4 regions of the Fictibacillus marinisediminis genome follow, and region 1 is predicted to be linked to each of the others. Evidence: riboswitches for the same ligand, from Rfam matches in the RefSeq annotation. Region 1 holds a riboswitch; each other region holds the start of a gene.

Region 1 (4,735 bases):
GATCGATGGCTTCATCATGAGGGATCCGGGCAGTTATGAAGACATATTGGATATCCTTGAGGATGAAAGAGTGATCACGGCGCAAAATGCGAAAGGATTGAAAAAGGTTGTATTGCTGCGCAAAATGCTGGTCCAGCAATTTGCGAGTGTCAGCCATTCTGAAATTTCCGAGGTCCTTTTGGAAAATGTTGGATCGATCGAAAGTTTCCCTGCCGATGTGAGACGCTATATTGAACAAGAATTGGGGCCTGTTTCTGCATTTTTGCCTGAAGAGGATCAGAAGTAAAAGCTGCGATCCCTCTTTCTAAACATTTTTGTTTAGAATGTACTTTTGCTTGCAAATGCTGTAAGATAGGGGTAAGGAAGGTGATTGTTAATGGCTATGGCTAATAACACCTCTACCCGTTCTGAAATCATTCATATGCTTAAGCGATATAGAAAATTGACGGTTACTGAAATGGCCAGCCGCCTGGGGATTACCGAGATGGCTGTCAGGCGCCACTTAAATACATTAGAGAGAGACAGGCTCGTTGAAACCACCCTGGTCCGCCAGGCCATGGGACGGCCGCTGAATGTGTATCAGCTCTCCGAAGAAGCGGATGAACAATTTCCGCGCAACTATTCGGGGCTGACCGTTGAATTTATGAGAGACATTCAGGAGATTGCCGGTGAGAAAGCTGTGCATGAATTGTTTGTCCGCCGGGAAAACCGCTTAAATGATAAGTATAAGAAACGGATGGAGAATAAGAGCTTTGAGCAAAAGGTGGCAGAACTCGCCGACATTCAAAACGAAGCCGGCTATATGGTCGAGTGGGAAAAAACAGAAGACGGCCAGTATGAATTAAAAGAATTCAACTGCCCGATTGCCAAAGTAGCAAATGAATATCAGCATGCCTGCTCATGTGAGCTTTCTTTATTCCAGAGAATGCTCGGTACAGACCATGTGGAACGCACAGAGTGTCTTGCTAAAGGCGGCTCGTATTGCAAATATTTGATTTCCGAAGAGAAAAACGCATAAAACCCTACTGGCCGATCCGCCAATAGGGTTATTTTTTATTGGATTTTTACGATCATCCGCTCTTTATTCTTTCCATCTGTTGACGCACGAAGGACGTCAGGAAGCTCCATCAAAGGTGCTCTCTTTTTCCATATCCCATCAACTCTGTTTTTAAGGTATTGCTGACTGCAGCAGAAAATAAAAAATGCAAAGTTTCGAACATCGGCCCTGGGGAGCGTGCCAAAAACTTGGCCACTCTCCTATCGTGAAAAAAGGGTTGACTTCAACATTAAAGTTCAGTATTATTCAAAATAACTTAATATTCAGATGTATCTTATCCAGAGAGGTGGAGGGACTGACCCGATGAAACCCGGCAACCAGCAGAAATGCATGGTGCTAATTTCAGCAGAACACGCAAATGTTCTGAAAGATGAGAGCCGACGGTGAAAACTGCGACCTCTTCTTTTAGAAGAGGTCTTTTTGATTGTCCAGCTTCAGTGCCCAATGCAGCTAAGGTCCTCGATAGATGAAAAGGAAGATCTTCTTTTCATCCTAGTCGTCTTCGTTCTTCTCCCTCAACACAAAAAACGTGTTGCTTGAGAAGAACTCCAGCGCTTGTCGGACCTTAGTAGGGCACTTCAGCTTTTCTTGTTGGCTAACATTTTACTCAGATCCTTGCCTCTGTTTAAACCACTACATTTTAGAAGGAGAGATTGAACATGAGTGAAGAAAGAGAATATGGTTTTGAGACGGTTTCATTGCACGAGGGACAGAAAGTAGATCCGACAACAGGCGCGAGGGCGGTTCCGATTTACCAGACAACGTCTTATCAGTTCAACAGTACGGAGCACGCAGCCAACCTTTTTGGTTTAAAAGAGTTTGGGAATATTTACAGCAGAATCATGAACCCGACACAGGATGCGTTTGAACAGACGATTGCAAAGCTTGAAGGCGGTGTAGGAGCGCTGGCGGTGGCATCCGGCCAGGCGGCGATTACGTATTCCATATTAAACATAGCGGGAGCAGGTGACGAAATTGTAGCGTCTGGCTCTTTATATGGCGGAACGTATAACTTGTTTGCGAATACACTTCCGAAGCTCGGAATCAATTTTAAATTTGCAGATGTGGATAACCTTCAGTCCTTCCGTGATGCCATTACTGAAAAGACAAAAGCCGTTTACATCGAGACGATCGGGAATCCGAAAATTGACGTGGCAGATATCTCGGCCATTGCAGAAATTGCTCATGAAGCAGGTGTTCCCCTTATCGTAGACAATACGTTTGCGACACCATATCTTTGCCGTCCGATCGAGCATGGAGCAGACATTGTCGTTCATTCCGCTACAAAATTCATTGGCGGACACGGCACATCGATTGGAGGATTAATCATAGATTCCGGTAAGTTTGATTGGACGAACGGCAAATTCCCGGGACTTACGGAGCCGGATGAAAGCTATAATGGCGTCGTTTATACGGAAGCAGTCGGACCGCTGGCTTATATTATCAAGGCGCGTGTCCAATTGCTCAGAGACCTCGGTTCTTGCGTATCGCCGTTTAACTCCTTCCTCTTTATTCAAGGGTTAGAAACGCTGGCACTGCGTGTAGAACGGCATAGTGAAAATGCCCTGAAGGTGGCGAAATACCTAAAAGAACATCCTGCTGTCGACTGGGTGAACTATCCTGGATTAGAAGATAACAAGTTTAATGAGCTGGCGCAGAAATATTTGCCTAAAGGTGCTGGTGCTATCCTCACTTTCGGGGTAAAAGGCGGTGTAGAAGAAGGAAGAAAGCTCATCGAAAGTGTGAAGTTATTCTCTCACTTGGCGAACGTTGGGGATTCCAAATCTTTGATTATCCATCCGGCAAGCACTACGCATCAGCAGCTGACAGAGGAAGAGCAGCTTAGAGCAGGAGTATCGCCTGAGATGGTAAGGCTATCGGTGGGCATTGAAACGATTGATGATATTATCTATGATCTCGAGCAGGCACTAGCGGTAATAAGTCCGGTTCCAAGCGGCCAGTAATTGTTATGTTCAATAAACTCCCTTTCTACTATACTTAAGACAAGTATGAAATTTTCAGGTGAATGAATCGAAATTGGAAGGGATGTTTGGTATGGCTGTAAGAAAGCTTGAGCATATAGGAATTATGGTTGAAAACTTGGAAGAATCCATTTCCTTTTACCGTGACATCATAGGTTTGGATGTAATCAACCGAATGAAACACTCCAAGCCAGGAATCGAACTAGTTTTTTTGGGACTGGAAGGGGAGATCCTGGTTGAGCTGGTAGGAGGCCACAATAGACAGCTGGCTGAAGAAGGAAAAGTGAATCATGTGGCGTTTACCGTAGATGATCTCTCGAAAGAAATTCAGGAGCTGAAGAATCATAGCGTTCTGTTAGTCGAAGATAAGGAGACATCGTTGCCGGATGGTTCTCAGTATATTTTCTTCTATGGCCCTGACCGGGAGAGAATTGAATATTTTCAGCCAGGAACGCCGAAATAAAAACCAGGAGGGAATCCCTCCTGGTTTTTTGATATCAATGAAAACTTGAAAAGATGTGATGTCTAGCTACTTTCTTTCAAAGCTGTTGCTCAGCCATCTGTACGAGGCGCTTCGTGATCTCGCCGCCAACCGAACCGTTCTGTCTAGACGTCGTATCTGCTCCTAAAGAAACACCAAACTCCCTGGCAATCTCCTGTTTCATTTGATTCAATGCGTTTTGTACTCCAGAAACAACAGTTTCATTTATATTTTTAGACATAAGATGACCTCCTTTTTTCTTATCGTGCACTCCAAATGGAAAAAAATACATAAAGGGGAAAAGGAGAGATAAGGGGTTCGAATTTTTGTTAGGAAGGTCCCAATTTTGGTACACTAACCTTTGACTGAAAAAAGGAGTTTGTGAAATGAAAAAATATAAAGGCTATTTGATTGATCTGGATGGAACGATGTACAGAGGTAAGGAACGGATTGAAGAGGCGGTGCAATTCGTTCAGGAGCTGAACAGGAGAGGCCTCCCTTATCTTTTTGTGACGAACAACTCTTCAAAAACGAAAGAAGAAGTGGCATCTGTTCTCCAAAACTTTGAAATCCCAGCCACCTCGGATCATGTGTACACGACAAGCATGGCAACTGCCAACTATATTGAAAAAATTAAACCAGACGCTACTGTCTATTGCATCGGAGAAGAAGGGATTCGACAGGCATTATTGGAAAAGGGCTTCACCCTTACTGAGGAGCAGCCTGATTTTGTGGTTATGGGGATCGACCGTTCGATCAACTATGAAAAATTAGCGATTGCCTGTCTTGCTGTGAGAAACGGCGCTCGTTTTATTTCCACCAACGGAGATATTGCTCTGCCTACCGAAAGAGGCCTTTTACCAGGAAACGGCTCGCTGACTTCTGTTGTTGCTGTTTCCACACGGGTAGAACCGACCTTTATTGGTAAGCCGGAGGCGGTTATTATGGAGATGGCACTTGAAGAGCTCGGTACCGCGAAGGAAGATACATTGATGATCGGCGACAATTACGATACCGATATCTTGGCGGGAATACGTTCTGGCCTTGATACCCTCCTTGTACACACGGGTGTAACCCAGAAGGAGCACCTCGGCCTGGTTGATATTCAGCCGACGTACACGGTGAATGGACTGGATGAATGGAAAGCATTTGTATAAACTGAAAAAACAGCTTCCGGTGGGGAGCTGTTTTCTTCTGATTACTCAGTATTGGCTG
Region 2 (4,735 bases), 100 kb from region 1:
TGAGGAACCTGGACTTTATAAATTATGGGCGGAGTTTAAGATCAATGGGAAAGTGACCACCTATCCGTTCATTATTGAAGTGAAGAAATAGCAGAATACAATAAAAGCTGACTCATCTGAGTCAGCTTTTATTGGTATAAATTATTGTTTGTGATGTGTCAGTGGAGATTAGTGCTTTCAGTTTGTGGTCCTGCTGAGAAAGAATGTTTTTTATTTTTTCTAATGCTGAAGAAAATTGCCGCCAGCCAAACGACGACCAGCACGGTATAGACCGATTGCAGTGCAGTACCGGAGATTCCAGCGGACTGCAAAAGCGTCCGGGCGTTCGTTACAATAATCAATCCTCCAACAACCACACCTAAAATATGTGAAGGGATAATGCGGACGAGCCATGCGGCGATCGGTGCTGCGATTAATCCTCCCGCCATGAGGGCGATAACCCACATCCAGTTGACCTGCTCCCATCCGAGAGAGATGAGGAAACCGAGTGTAGCAGAAACGGCAACAGCAAATTCGCTCGTATCCACGGAACCGATAACCTTTCTTGTTGTTGTGCCGTTTTTGGCTAACAGGACAGGTGTGGCTACCGGTCCCCAGCCTCCTCCTCCGGTGGCATCCAAAAAGCCTGCAACAAGTCCGAGCGGGATGAGCTGCTTGCGGCTGAACGCTTTTTCATGATCAGCAGGCTTGGTGTTCTTTTTAAATAAAAATCGGTACAGAATAAAGAAACCAAGGAACAGCAGGAAAAAGGAAATATACGGTTTTACTGCGTCGCCAGGAAGATTGGATAAAAAGCAGGCACCGGTAAATGCCCCAATGGATCCCGGAATAATGAGACGAAAGATAATTTTACGGTCAACATTACCGAACCTGATGTGTGATGCACCTGAGGCGGCTGTCGTAACAACCTCTGCAAAGTGAACCGAAGCCGAAGCAACCGCCGGAGCGATCCCAAAGGCCAGCAGCAGGGAAGTCGAAGTCAGTCCGTAAGCCATACCGAGAGACCCGTCAATCAGTTGTGCAACGAGTCCAATCAGGGCCAGGATGATCAGTTTTTTCATTTTACTCCTCCTAACAAATAAAAGGCCCTTAACAGTAAAGTTAAGAGCCTTCGGTTTTTCCGATCAGCAGTGTATCTCTTTTCGAATTTAGTATCTACTATATTCAATGGAACGAAAGTCTGTCAATAAAATTTTCGGATATTTCAATAAATATTTTTTAATCCGATAAGAATAATAGGGTTTTCGAAAGCATAAATGTGTGTTATTATTTAAAAAAATAAAAAAACTTATCCAGAGCGGTGAAGGGAACTGGCCCGATGAAACCCGGCAACCTGCATTTTTTTTGCAAGGTGCTAACTCCAGCAGAATGTTTATTACATTTTGGAAGATAAGGTAATATGTTTACCTCGTCAGTCTTTCCGAAATGGAAAGGTTTTTTTATTGCCATTTTAATTCCTAAAAAAAACCGAACAAAACATATTAAACGAGGAGGTTCTGATGTGGTAAACGGTAAAAGCCAGGAAGAAATTTTTGAACAGTTAAAAGAAATGCTGAACAGTATCAAGTATGGGTCCATCACGTTAATTGTTCAGGATGGAAAGCTGATTCAGCTGGAAAAAAACGAAAAGGTACGTTTTAAATAAATATTCGCTGACTAGAAAACTAGAGGCGGTTTTAACATAGCAGGATGGCTGCTTATGGTTAAAGCTGCCTTTTTTATTGGAGGGGTGGTTAACATGCTCAAGTTTGACACATGGAAAGAACAGGAGTTTACGTTTCCGGAAGACAGTGAAACGAAGGGATCACTCGAAGTACTGAAATGGGCGTATGAGCAATATGGAGATGCACTGGTTTATGCTTGCAGCTTCGGTATAGAAGGCAGTGTCCTGGTGGATCTTGTATCCAGGGTCAAACCAGATGCAAGAGTCGTTTTCCTGGATACAGGCCTTCACTTCAAGGAAACGTACGAGGTGATCGAAAAGGCGAAAAAAAGATATCCAGAAATGAAGATTGAGATGAAGAAGCCTTCGCTGTCCTTGTTGGAACAGGCGGAAAAGCATGGCAGCGAGTTATGGAAAAGAGAACCGAACCTCTGCTGTTATATACGAAAGGTAGCCCCTCTCGAGGAAACACTGGACGGAGCACCGGCATGGCTGTCAGGTCTCCGGAGGGAGCAGTCGGCAGGGAGGAGCAATGTTCAGTACGTCAATAAGGATGAACGTTTTAAATCCGTGAAAATCTGTCCGCTGATCCATTGGACATGGAAGGAAATTTGGAGATACGCCTACAAGCAGAATCTGCCCTACAATCCGCTTCACGATCAGGGGTATCCGAGCATCGGCTGCGAGCCGTGCACGCTTCCGGCTGACGGGTCGGGTGATTCCCGCTCAGGACGCTGGTCAGGGCAAGGGAAAACAGAGTGTGGACTTCACGAATAATAAAGTAAAATTACAGGAGGAATTAACATGACATCAATTTTGCCGCATGGAGGAAAGCTGATAAACCGTTATGAACCAAATCTGCCAACGGACCACATTCAAAAGGAAGTGGAACTGGATGCTACATCCTTAAGTGATCTTGAACTGATCGGTGTAGGAGCCTACAGCCCAATTACCGGTTTTCTAAATGAAGAAGACTATCAATCTGTCGTTGATTCTCTACGTCTTGCTGATGGAACGGTTTGGAGCATTCCAATCGTCCTTCCAGTTCATGAAAAACAAGCCAGGACGCTATCAGCAGGAGATCAGGCGAGGCTCGTATTTGAGGGTGTAACGTACGGAGTCATCGAGGTGGAAGACCTTTACCGCCCGGACATTAAGCATGAAGCAGAGCAGGTCTACCAAACGGCAGATACTGCACACCCTGGGGTTAAAAAACTTCTGGAACGCCCTTCTTACTATGTCGGAGGATCAATCACTCTCGTAAAGAGGCCAGAAAAACAGAGGTTTACTGAATATCGTCTGGATCCAGCTGAAACCCGCCAAGTCTTCAGAGACAGGGGATGGAATACAGTTGTAGGTTTCCAGACAAGAAATCCTGTGCATAGAGCACACGAATACATTCAAAAAACAGCCCTTGAAACCGTAGATGGACTGTTCCTGAACCCGCTTGTTGGAGAAACGAAATCCGATGATATTCCCGCTGATGTGAGGATGGAAAGCTATGAAATCCTGCTTGAAAACTATTATCCGCAAGACCGGGTATTCTTGGCCGTATTTCCGGCAGCGATGAGATATGCAGGACCGAGGGAAGCCATTTTTCATGCGATGGTCCGCAAAAACTTCGGATGCACACACTTTATCGTTGGAAGGGATCATGCAGGTGTGGGTAATTATTATGGGACGTATGATGCACAAAAAATCTTTTCCAGGTTTACTCCGGAAGAACTAGGCATTACACTGATGTTCTTTGAACATAGCTTCTATTGTACAAAGTGCGAAGGAATGGCTTCATCGAAAACATGTCCTCACAGCAAAGAGGATCATGTGATTTTGTCAGGCACTAAAGTGAGGGAACTGCTGAGAAATGGAGAGCTTCCGCCAGCCACCTTCAGCCGCAAAGAAGTCGTAGAAGTACTGATCAAAGGTCTGAAAGAAAAAACAGTAACCGCATAAGGAGGAACATGATGAGCCAAATACAGAACATTACATGGCACCAGGCGGCCGTATCAAAGGAAGACAGAAGAACACAAAATGCCCATCATAGTTTCGTAATATGGCTGACAGGGCTATCGGGTTCAGGAAAATCGACTCTTGCCAATGAGGTTGCTAAAGAACTGTTTCGGCGGCAGGTGAAAAACTATGTGCTGGATGGCGACAACATACGCCACGGCTTAAATAATGATCTTGGCTTTTCAGACGAGGACCGGAAAGAAAACATACGCCGGATCGGTGAAGTATCCAAGCTGTTTGTAGACAGCGGAACCGTTGTGCTGACGGCATTTATCTCACCATTTAAGGAAGATCGGGATCAGGCGAGACAGATCTTAGGCAGTGATGAATTCCTTGAAATCTTCGTAAAATGTCCGCTCGAAGAATGTGAAAACCGAGACCCGAAAGGACTTTACCAAAAAGCAAGAAAGGGAGAGATCAAAGCATTCACTGGGATCGATTCCCCATACGAGGAGCCGGAATCTCCAGAATTTACAGTGGATACGAAGTCCTCGACGATTGAGGAATGCACGGCCGAAGTCATCTCTTTTCTTGAAAGCAAGAATCTGATCAAAAGGAAGGAATAATCGTGGCCTATAACAGCAACAGTTTTGAAATCTATGAAAGGGAAACGATACTAAACAGCTGAGGCAGGTGAATGGAATTGAGCAAAGTGTATTTAGTGGGTGCTGGACCGGGGGATGCGGAATTAATCACCATCAAAGGAGCAAGATGTATTAAGGAAGCTGATGTTATTCTTTATGACCGGCTTGTTAATAAAGATCTGCTGGATTATGCAAAGCCAGGTGCAGATTTGATCTATTGCGGGAAGCTCCCTAATCTTCATACGATGCAGCAAGATACGATCAATCATTTTTTAGTGAAGTATGCCAAAAAAGGAAAAGTTGTCACCCGGTTAAAGGGTGGTGACCCTTTTGTATTCGGCAGGGGCGGTGAAGAAGCGGAAGCTCTAGTTAAAAATCATGTGGAATTTGAAGTGGTTCCGGGTATTACATCTGGAATTGCTGCACCGGCTTATGCTGGTATACCAGTTACTCATAGAGACTATGGAGGCAGCTTTGC
Region 3 (4,735 bases), 2.1 Mb from region 1:
GGGTAACATGATGGATGCGGCAAATAATTTTATTGACTTCAGAAAACGCCCATGGCTATGGATTCCACCGGGCTCGGCCATCTTCCTCACTGTCGTGTCCATTAACTTGCTCGGCGATGGATTAAGGGATGCGCTGGACCCGAAAATGAAACGGTAGGTGTTAATATTGAGTGAAGCACTGTTAGAAGTAAAAAACTTAGTCACTAATTTTTATACGGAAGAGGGCGTTGTAAGGGCAGTGAATGACGTCAGCTTTTCCATTGGTGAGCAGGAAACGGTCTGTATCGTCGGAGAGTCAGGATGCGGAAAAAGCATCACCTCACTTTCCATCATGCAGCTCATAAATGAGAACGGAAAGATTGAAAACGGAGAAGTGAACTTTGCCGGCCGGAATCTTCTTAAACTGAATAAAAAAGAAATCAGCCGCCTTCGCGGAAATGATATCGGAATGATCTTTCAGGAACCGATGACCTCACTGAATCCAGTGTATACGATCGGCCAGCAGATGATTGAGCCGCTCCAGGAGCATCTGCTGCTTAGCCGGAAGGAAGCCTATAAGAAAGCACAGGAGCTCATCACAAGGCTGGGAATTCCAAATGCTGAGAAAATCATTAACATGTATCCGCACGAACTGAGCGGGGGTATGCTGCAGCGGATCATGATCGGCATCGCGATCAGCTGCAATCCGAAGCTCATCATCGCCGATGAGCCTACGACTGCCCTGGATGTAACGATTCAAGCTCAGATACTGGATATTTTACGGGATATTAAAGAGCAGTTTAAAACATCCATTCTACTGATTACCCATGACCTTGGAGTTGTTGCCGAGATGGCTGATTATGTTGTCGTTATGTACGCAGGCAAGATTGTGGAGCAGGGCCCTGTCCTGGAAATGTTTACGAATCCACAGCATCCTTACACGAAGGGTCTCCTGAAAGCCAAACCGGTGATTGGAGAGCGAAAAGAGGAGCTTTACACGATAGCCGGCCAGGTTCCAAACCTTGCTGAACTGTATGACTCGTGTTATTTTGCTGACCGGTGCGAGCATTGCATGGACATTTGCCGGACGAAGCATCCAGAGCTTGAAAAAACCTCTGAGTACCATAGTGTCAGCTGCTACCTTTATGAAAGAGAGGCCGTACGATGAGTGAAGCATTGTTAGAAGTAAAAGATTTAAAAAAATACTACTCAAGCTCTAACGGCCTATTTGGAAAAAAGAGTGAATCGGTCAAGGCGGTCGATGGTGTTTCATTTACGATTGAAAAAGGAGACGTATTTGGTCTCGTCGGAGAGTCCGGCAGCGGGAAATCCACGATTGGAAAGACCATTCTAAGGCTGCATGAGAAAACCGAAGGGGAAGTTCGTTTCAAAGGGAAAGATGTTTACTCACTAAAGAAAAAGGAACTAAGGAGTTTGCGTGTGCAGACCCAACTCGTCTTTCAGGACCCTTTCAGCTCATTAAACCCCAGGATCCGGGTGGGAGATGCCATTGGGGAAGCCATGGTTCAGCACGGTCTTGCTTCCAGTAAGGATGTTAGAGCAAAGGTGCTTCAAGTAATGGAAACATGCGGTCTTTCACCCTTTCATGTGGATCGTTATCCTCATGAATTCTCTGGCGGCCAGCGGCAAAGAATCGTCATTGCCAGGGCGATGGCACTCAATCCCGAGTTTCTTGTCATGGATGAACCGGTCGCTGCTCTGGACGTTTCCATTCAGGCACAGATAATTAATCTTTTCAGTGATCTGAGGAAGAAAAAAGGTCTTTCCTATTTGTTTATTTCACATGATTTGAGTGTCGTGGAGCATCTTTGTACAAAGATTGCGATCATGTACCTTGGCAATATTGTGGAGATGGCAACGAAAGAAGAGCTGTTTGATAATCCGCTGCATCCCTATACGAAAGCGCTCTTGTCTGCTGTCCCAATTCCCGATCCACGGATCAAGAGGGAAAGAATTATTTTAAAAGGAGATATTCCGAGTCCTGTTAATCCGCCGTCAGGCTGCAAGTTTCGTACACGGTGTCCGCTGGCAACAGAGCTTTGTGCGGAAAAAAAACCCGAATTCAGGGATATGGGGAACGGACATTTTACGGCCTGTCATTATGCTTAAAAACTGTTGACTTACCAGGCTTATTCCATTATATTATTTTTAATAATTTAAAATTTTCTATCTTATTAAGAGAGGTGGAGGGATTGGCCCTTTGAAGCCTCGGCAGCGGTCCCGCAGAGGGAACTGTGCCAATTCCAACAAGCTTTGGCTTGGACAATAAGAAGGGTAATTTGGTTATGTCTAACCTCTTCTTATTACGTGATCGTAGTAGGAAGAGGTTTTTATTACGGTATAAAACAGAGTAAATCCATAGGAATATTTGTATATTTTTTGCTGCTGATTGGAAAACCAAAGGCAACTCTCTTTTTGGGATGTTTGCCTTTGGTTTTTTTATTCAGTTCGAGCAAGAAGAAATAGTTGAAATAAGAGAGAGGGAAGGAGATGCTGGTATGTCGTCGTTATTAATTGTTGGTGGAGATCATCTTGGGAAAATTACGAAGAAACTGGAGCATCAAGGGATAAGGGAGATCATTCATGTAAGCGGAAGAAAAGCTAGAATGTCTCAAAAGGAGATTCCTAGTCATGTGAACTTGGTTCTGGTCCTGACCGATTTTATAAACCATGAGTTTTCAGCAGCGATTAAGAAAAAGGCGAACAAACAGAGCATTCCCATCTATTTTTCCAAGCGGTCCTGGTGCTCGATCTATGCTGTACTTGAAAAATCAGAGCTTTTAAGCAATCGCACAAAACGGAAGAAAATAGCCGTTAATGGGTAATAAGAAAACCTGCCTCACAGGGCAGGTTTTCATTCCGTTGAATCAATTTTTACAACTTCAAGCTGAAAGGGAACGCACTCTTCCAGTCTTTCTTTAATCTGTTCGGCTTCCTCTCTGGACAATGGAGTATTTGAGTCTCTTAACGTTTCCAGGCTGAAAGTAAACCGCCCGCTGGATTCAATAACCTTGTATTCTTTCATGAAAATTCCCCTTTCTCCTTTTCATTTGAGATTGCATGAATGGCACGATGGTATATCTATATACTTCTACATACCCGTTTCGTTCCCTTTTTAGTATTTTGATTGGAGGAATTGAAAAAATATAGTTATAGGAAAATCATCACTCTAATATACATAATCGATGGAATCTCGATGGGAAACCGTGCTGATGGAGGGATGAAGGTATGGCTGTTAAACCACCGATACTGCAGAGAGGGGACACCATCGGGATCGTGACACTCGGAAGCCCTCTGGAGGCCCAAATAATTAATGAAGGATTAACCACGCTGCGAAATTTCGGATTCAATATTGTCCTCGGGAAAAATGTTTACACGAATACTGGTTTTTTGGCCGGAACGGATGAACAGCGGGCAGCTGATTTAATGGCGATGTTTAGGAATAATAAGGTGAAAATGATTTTGCCGACAAGAGGGGGAGTAGGAGTAGAGGGAATTCTGCCGTATCTGGATTTTGATGTCATCCGGCAGAATCCAAAAATCGTATCAGGATACAGCGATATTACAATCCTGCTGAATGTACTGTACCAATATACCGATTTAATCACCTTTCAGAGCCTTCTCCTGCTGGACTTTAATGCAAATACACCGGCTTATAACTACCAACAGTTTTTCCAGGCAACTTCCACTGTTCAGTCACCCCGGCAAATTGTTAATCCGCCGGGTATTCCTCAAATTAGCAGAATACAAGGAAATATAACGGGAGAAGTTGTTGGCGGCAATTTGACCTCGCTTGTGGATTCACTTGGAACTCCGTTTGAGATTGATACAGCAGGAAAAATTTTAGTGATAGAGGAGACCCATGAACCGATTAACGCGGTTTACCGGTATCTAAATCATTTAAAAATTGCGGGTAAATTCGATGATTGTGCAGGTATTGTGATGGGTGAATGCACAGCGTGTGAACCGGCGTACGGTGTAACGTATGATCAGCTCATTACTACATTTGTCGTTCCACTTGGGAAGCCTCTCATGACAAATGTTACAACAGCACATGGGTATTATAAATCAGCCATCCCAATCGGTGCACAGGCGAACCTCGATACCGTTAACAACCGTTTTTCGATTTTAGAGCCGAGTGTGAGCAATATGTAAAATAAAAGAGATTATCCAGCTGCCTGCTCCATCCATAAATAAAAGGTGGCATAGGCTCTCCAGCCTGTCCAATTTTGAGACCACTCGATGATTTCTGGAAGGCTTGGCTTGGAGTGGGAACCAAGCACCTTTTTTAACGCGTTATGCAAACCAACGTCTGCAGCAGGAAATGCATCAGGATGGCGCAGGCACCTCATGATGACATAGTTTGCTGACCAGCTCCCGATTCCGCGGATCGAAGTCAATTTCTTTTCCATCTCGTGAAGGGGCAGTTCTTGGAGTGCTGTTTTGGTTAATCTACCGTTAGAGATTAATTCAGCAGCCTCAAACAAGTACTCTGCCTTTCGGTTTGTGAACTTCAGGGAGAGCAGATTTTCTTTTGTAAGATTGGCGATTTTATCAGGCTCAGGAAACATCCAATAATCTTTTCCGTTAAATGCCATGTTTTCTCCGAAGTGTTCAACTAACCGCCTCTTCAATAAATAAGCCACGTGAAGGCTGACTTGCTGCCCCATTATAGACCAGGCCAAGGCTTCAAACAGGTCAGACAATCCAATGATTCTCAGCCCTTCCCGCCCTT
Region 4 (4,735 bases), 1.1 Mb from region 1:
GATCTATACGGACGCCGTTCCCTTTATTTGATTGGAACCGTCATTTTCGTCATCGGCTCCGGGTTATGTGCAACAGCGAATTCTATGGAACAATTGATTTTCTACCGCGGGCTGCAGGGTCTTGGCGGCGGTATGATCATGCCTCTTTCCCAGACCATCATCGGTGATATTTTCACAGCGGAACAGCGTGCGAAATGGCAGGGAGTATTCGGAGCAATCTTCGGATTAAGCTCTGTTATCGGTCCGTTCATCGGTGGATTTTTAGTCGACACGATCAGCTGGCACTGGATTTTCTTAATTAATGTTCCTTTTGGTCTCTTATCTGCCATCCTCATATTTGTTGGAATGAAAAATGAACTGGTAAGGCCAAAAGAAGAAGTGAATATCGATTATCTTGGAATCATCACTCTAATCCCTGCCATCGTCTTATTGCTCCTTGGTTTGACGTTTGGCGGAGATAAATTTGAATGGGTTTCTCTGGAAAGCGGATTGATCTTCGGCTTCTCCATCGTTCTCTTGATCGTATTCGGATTTGTAGAAAAGAAAGCAAAAGAGCCTGTACTAGATCTTTCACTGTTTAAAAACCGTGTTTTTGCCACAACAAATGCTCTAGGGTTTTTACTGGGCTTAGGCATGTTCGGTGCGATCATGTTCGTTCCGATGTTTATGCAGGGTATTCTGGGTGTAACTCCGACACAAGCTGGTTCTACCATGACACCGATGATGATTTCTCTCATCCTGGCGAGTATTATTGGAGGAAGACTTCTATTGAAAGTTCCTTATCGAACCGTATTGACTGCGGGCATGATCATTACAGCAGTAGGCTTCTACTTGATGAGCACGATGGGTGTTGATTCCAATGAAATTACAGCATACGCTTATATGATAATTATGGGATTCGGAATGGGTCTTGTTATGCCGACATTAATGATCGCGATTCAAAATGAATTTCCGAAAACAAAACTGGGAGCTGTTACTTCTGCATCAACGTTCTTCCGTTCAATTGGCGGTACGATTGGTATCACTGTCCTAAATGTAGTGATGAACCATTCCTTAGAAACAAAAATGAAAGATGTAGTGAGTGAACAAACGAACCCAATGCTTCAAGGGATCTTTCAAAAGTTAGCAGACAAAACAGATGCATTGTTCAGCATTTTAATCCATCCAGATCTTCTTAAATTGCCAGATACAATTAAAGATACCGTTATTCATTCTATACAGACCGCATGGAGTGATTCTTTTACCACTGTATTTTTAACAGGCTTGATTTTTATTGGAGCGGGTATTTTGGTCGCTTTATCCGTCGGCGGCGGAAGAATTAGCCGGGAGCGCCCTGAACAGCATAAGCCTTCTAATCAGACGGCGGTTATTGAAAAACCAGCTGTTGAATAGTGATAAATAAAGACATGAGGATGATATCCTCATGTCTTTATTGTTTCTCTCATAAATTCTTTGAGCAAGTTCCCCCACTTATCAAATTCTGTCAGAAATCCATCATGGCCAAACATGGTAGATACCTCAAGATATTTTGCTCTTTTATTTGCAGCTTGAACATCTTTTACAAACTGTTCCATTAAATCAGAAGGATAGAGCAAATCACCGGTGAAACCAACACAAAGCATTTGAGCCTTATAGCTCTGGGACGCAGCCACTACTCCTCCCCTTTCTCTGCCAATATCGTGAGTATCCATCGCTTTCAATAAGGTTAAGTAACTGTTGGCATCAAAACGGTCAGCTAATTTATTCGCTTGGTATTGAAGATAGGATTCAACTGAAAAGGCTGCATTCTCATGAATGGTTTCCCAATTCTCTGTTTGTTTTCGCTGAAATCGATGATTGAACAATGCTCCCGAACGATAAGTGAGCATACCGATCATCCGAGCAATGCCAAGCCCTTTCCTTGGTGTACTTTCTTTACCGTACTGGCCGTTATTCCATAAGGGATCACTGAGGATGGCCGTTCTTCCCGCTGCATTGAAACCTATCGCATAATCACTTAGTAAAGGGGTTACGGCAATCGGGATCAGACGCTCCATAAAATCAGGATACATCAGTCCCCACTCTAAAACCTGCATGCCGCCTAACGATCCGCCGATCACTGCCTCTAGACGCCCCAAGCCGAGTACGTCCAAAAGTTTCTTTTGGGCCTGCACCATGTCTCTGATCGTTATCAATGGAAATTCAGCTCCGTAAGGACTTCCAGTAACGGGATTGACCGAGAGTGGTCCCGTTGACCCGTCGCACCCTCCCAATACATTTGAAGTAATCACCTGGTATTTCTCCAAATCAATATACTGTCCATTTCCCAATAGACCTGCCCACCAGCCTTCTCCCATCTCACTGTTTAACGTATAATGATTACCTGTAAGTGCATGGCATACGAAAATGGCAGGTGCATTTGCTGCACCGATTCGCTGGTAAGCGATATCGACATCTTTCAGCTCTTTTCCAGACTCCAACGTAAGTTCTCCTATTGCTGCCGTATCATTTACAGCAGATAATTGTGTATTTGCCAACAGATATCCCCCCATTTATTCAACAAAAAACACCTCTCTAAAAGATTCAGAGAGGTGCAATTATCCGCTTGGGCTTGACCTTCTCTTATCTCTCAAAGCCTTCTGCCTTGCAGGATTTGGCACCTGTTCAGAAATAATCTGCAGGTTGCCGGGTATCATCGGGCCAGTCCCTCCACCACTCTTGATAAGAGTCAATTATGAATTTTTCAAATACTTTAATACGTTCAAAAATACCTTACTACTATAGGTTTGTCAAATGGAATTTGGAGGTTGGGTACAAATGTTACGATTATGTTTGCCTCTCTTATATATAGGGAATGAATTTATATAAGTTTACAAAAAAGGGGTGATTTTTATGCCTTATTACGAGAGAATCCTTGTTGGTGTGGATGGATCGGAATCTTCCGAGGTTGCCTTTTACAGAGCTATAGAAATTACGAAAGAATATCATGCGCAATTGCTAATTGTCCATATTTCTGAGGAAAAAATCCCTACTGCTCCATTAGACGCAGGTGCAGTTACCATCGAGATGAGCCGTGATAAGAGTTTCAGTGAATCCCTTCTTGAAAATTATGATGAAATGGCAAGGAAACATGGATTAAAACATGTTAAAACCTTATCCAATTACGGAACTCCAAAAACAGAAATCCTTTCTTTCGCTTCCATGCATGAAGCAGATTTAATTGTCTGCGGTGCAACCGGGTTAAACGCTATGGAACGCATTTTTATCGGCAGTGTTTCACAATATATCACCAGGCATGCCACTTGTGATGTTCTCATCGCCCGGAACAGCCAAAAAATTGAATCATCGGGTCTTAGCATAAAGAGCTCAAGTGAACGATAATAAAGCCTCAGACCTTTCTTTCTATGGCCTGAGGCTTTAATTTACTTGCTGAATGTATGGTTGCCGATTACTATATTGACAGGCTTTGTATCGAGCCAACGGCTTACCGCTGTCGTTTTATTATAGAAAAACAGCGATCCATTCGTATTGTCATAACCGGATAATGCTTTATCAACAGCTTTTTCTGATGAAGGTGAAGGCTTTTTCAGTTTGTTTTCCATGACAGGCTGAAACTGCCCTTTGTCGTAGATAACCCCCTTGATCGTATCCGGAAAGCTATCAGCCTTTACTCGGTTCAAGACAACAGCAGCAACTGCAGCTTTACCTTCAAAACTTTCACCCATTGCTTCGGCTTCGACAAGAGAAGCGAGAAGTCTTTTATCTTCTGAAGATGCTTTCAGTTGATCTTCACTTACCCCTTTAACTGCCGGTATGTTTAATTGCTGGCCAGGTCTTATCATATTTCCGTCTAAATTGTTGTCTTTTTTGATACTTTCATAAGATACGTTATAAGACTGACCAAGCTTCCAAAGAGTATCCCCTTCCTTTACCGTATGTGCACTTGCATTTGTTCCTCCTGCTATAGATAGCCCAATGGCTGTTATTCCCGTAATTAAACCAATCTTTTTAAACATAAATTTATACCTCCTGGATCTTTGTGTTTTCGTCAAAAGTAAAAGGACGATTACTGATCACCCTTTTGTTGTTGCGAACTAACGCAGCCCCTAGGAGTTATGTTTCGGATATATGATATTTTTTGTGACCATTTACCGATTTTCCTTCAGAGCACATGCGCGATAAGTGGCTCCAATATACTATAGATAACCCCATTAAATTCGGCAGGAGGATGATAACTTGCTATTCCTTACAACGATTGAAAAACTCTTCACTCCGCTCGTTCAACCTACCTCACAGGAATTGCTTGATGCTATCCATAAACTGCAAGCTAGTGTAAAGGACGCCGGCCCTTTTATCAGGGATCCAGAAAACAAACCCTATGGCAGGAAATTAATTTATAAGAGTGCTCACGTAGAAATTCTCGTTATGCATTGGGCTTCTGCCCTGGATTGCTCTCCACATGACCATGGGCAGTCATATGGGTGGGTCCAGATTTTATCTGGCTCTTCAAACCACACACTCTATAAGCTCCGGCCCGGCGAACTGCCTGTGCCAGTGAAAGAACAGGTTGAAAATAAAGGATCGCTCCTTAACGTTGGAAGAGGAATGATTCATAAGATGGGTACTCATGAAAAGGATCCTCTGATTACTTTACACGTCTACTCTCCCCCAATTTCCGGTATGAAAGTGTTTGACCTTGAAAAATGTGCAGCTTGCATCGTCTCAGAAGATTGTGGAGCATGGTGGCCTGATGAAC

What was found. A riboswitch is a leader RNA that binds a small molecule or an ion and turns the genes downstream of it on or off. The one in region 1 is predicted to bind S-adenosylmethionine.
Region 2: it holds a riboswitch for S-adenosylmethionine, as region 1 does, so the genes downstream of both, LCY76_RS17830 (YezD family protein) here and LCY76_RS17295 (homocysteine synthase) in region 1, are expected to answer to the same signal.
Region 3: it holds a riboswitch for S-adenosylmethionine, as region 1 does, so the genes downstream of both, LCY76_RS06200 (DUF2325 domain-containing protein) here and LCY76_RS17295 (homocysteine synthase) in region 1, are expected to answer to the same signal.
Region 4: it holds a riboswitch for S-adenosylmethionine, as region 1 does, so the genes downstream of both, metX (homoserine O-acetyltransferase MetX) here and LCY76_RS17295 (homocysteine synthase) in region 1, are expected to answer to the same signal.

What each region holds. Positions count from the first base shown of each region.
Region 1 is NZ_JAIWJX010000002.1:3,236,227-3,240,961, reverse strand. It holds gene LCY76_RS17305 (DUF86 domain-containing protein) at 1-286, shown strand, start outside; gene LCY76_RS17300 (helix-turn-helix transcriptional regulator) at 377-1,018, shown strand; SAM riboswitch class I at 1,329-1,434, shown strand; gene LCY76_RS17295 (homocysteine synthase) at 1,717-3,021, shown strand; gene LCY76_RS17290 (VOC family protein) at 3,113-3,502, shown strand; gene LCY76_RS17285 (alpha/beta-type small acid-soluble spore protein) at 3,579-3,761, opposite strand; gene LCY76_RS17280 (TIGR01457 family HAD-type hydrolase) at 3,907-4,677, shown strand; gene LCY76_RS17275 (phosphatidylglycerophosphatase A family protein) at 4,719-4,735, opposite strand, start outside.
Region 2 is NZ_JAIWJX010000002.1:3,338,253-3,342,987, reverse strand. It holds gene LCY76_RS17840 (hypothetical protein) at 1-91, shown strand, start outside; gene LCY76_RS17835 (sulfite exporter TauE/SafE family protein) at 159-1,061, opposite strand; SAM riboswitch class I at 1,286-1,396, shown strand; gene LCY76_RS17830 (YezD family protein) at 1,529-1,645, shown strand; gene LCY76_RS17825 (phosphoadenylyl-sulfate reductase) at 1,739-2,440, shown strand; gene sat (sulfate adenylyltransferase) at 2,468-3,616, shown strand; gene cysC (adenylyl-sulfate kinase) at 3,628-4,239, shown strand; gene cobA (uroporphyrinogen-III C-methyltransferase) at 4,317-4,735, shown strand, end outside.
Region 3 is NZ_JAIWJX010000002.1:1,119,603-1,124,337, forward strand. It holds gene opp4C (oligopeptide ABC transporter permease) at 1-157, shown strand, start outside; gene LCY76_RS06190 (ABC transporter ATP-binding protein) at 167-1,147, shown strand; gene LCY76_RS06195 (ABC transporter ATP-binding protein) at 1,144-2,109, shown strand; SAM riboswitch class I at 2,169-2,272, shown strand; gene LCY76_RS06200 (DUF2325 domain-containing protein) at 2,499-2,825, shown strand; gene LCY76_RS06205 (hypothetical protein) at 2,855-3,025, opposite strand; gene LCY76_RS06210 (S66 peptidase family protein) at 3,229-4,155, shown strand; gene LCY76_RS06215 (DNA-3-methyladenine glycosylase family protein) at 4,167-4,735, opposite strand, start outside.
Region 4 is NZ_JAIWJX010000002.1:2,122,108-2,126,842, reverse strand. It holds gene LCY76_RS11470 (MDR family MFS transporter) at 1-1,392, shown strand, start outside; gene metX (homoserine O-acetyltransferase MetX) at 1,422-2,516, opposite strand; SAM riboswitch class I at 2,599-2,707, opposite strand; gene LCY76_RS11460 (universal stress protein) at 2,872-3,360, shown strand; gene LCY76_RS11455 (cell wall hydrolase) at 3,402-3,995, opposite strand; gene LCY76_RS11450 (cysteine dioxygenase) at 4,216-4,735, shown strand, end outside.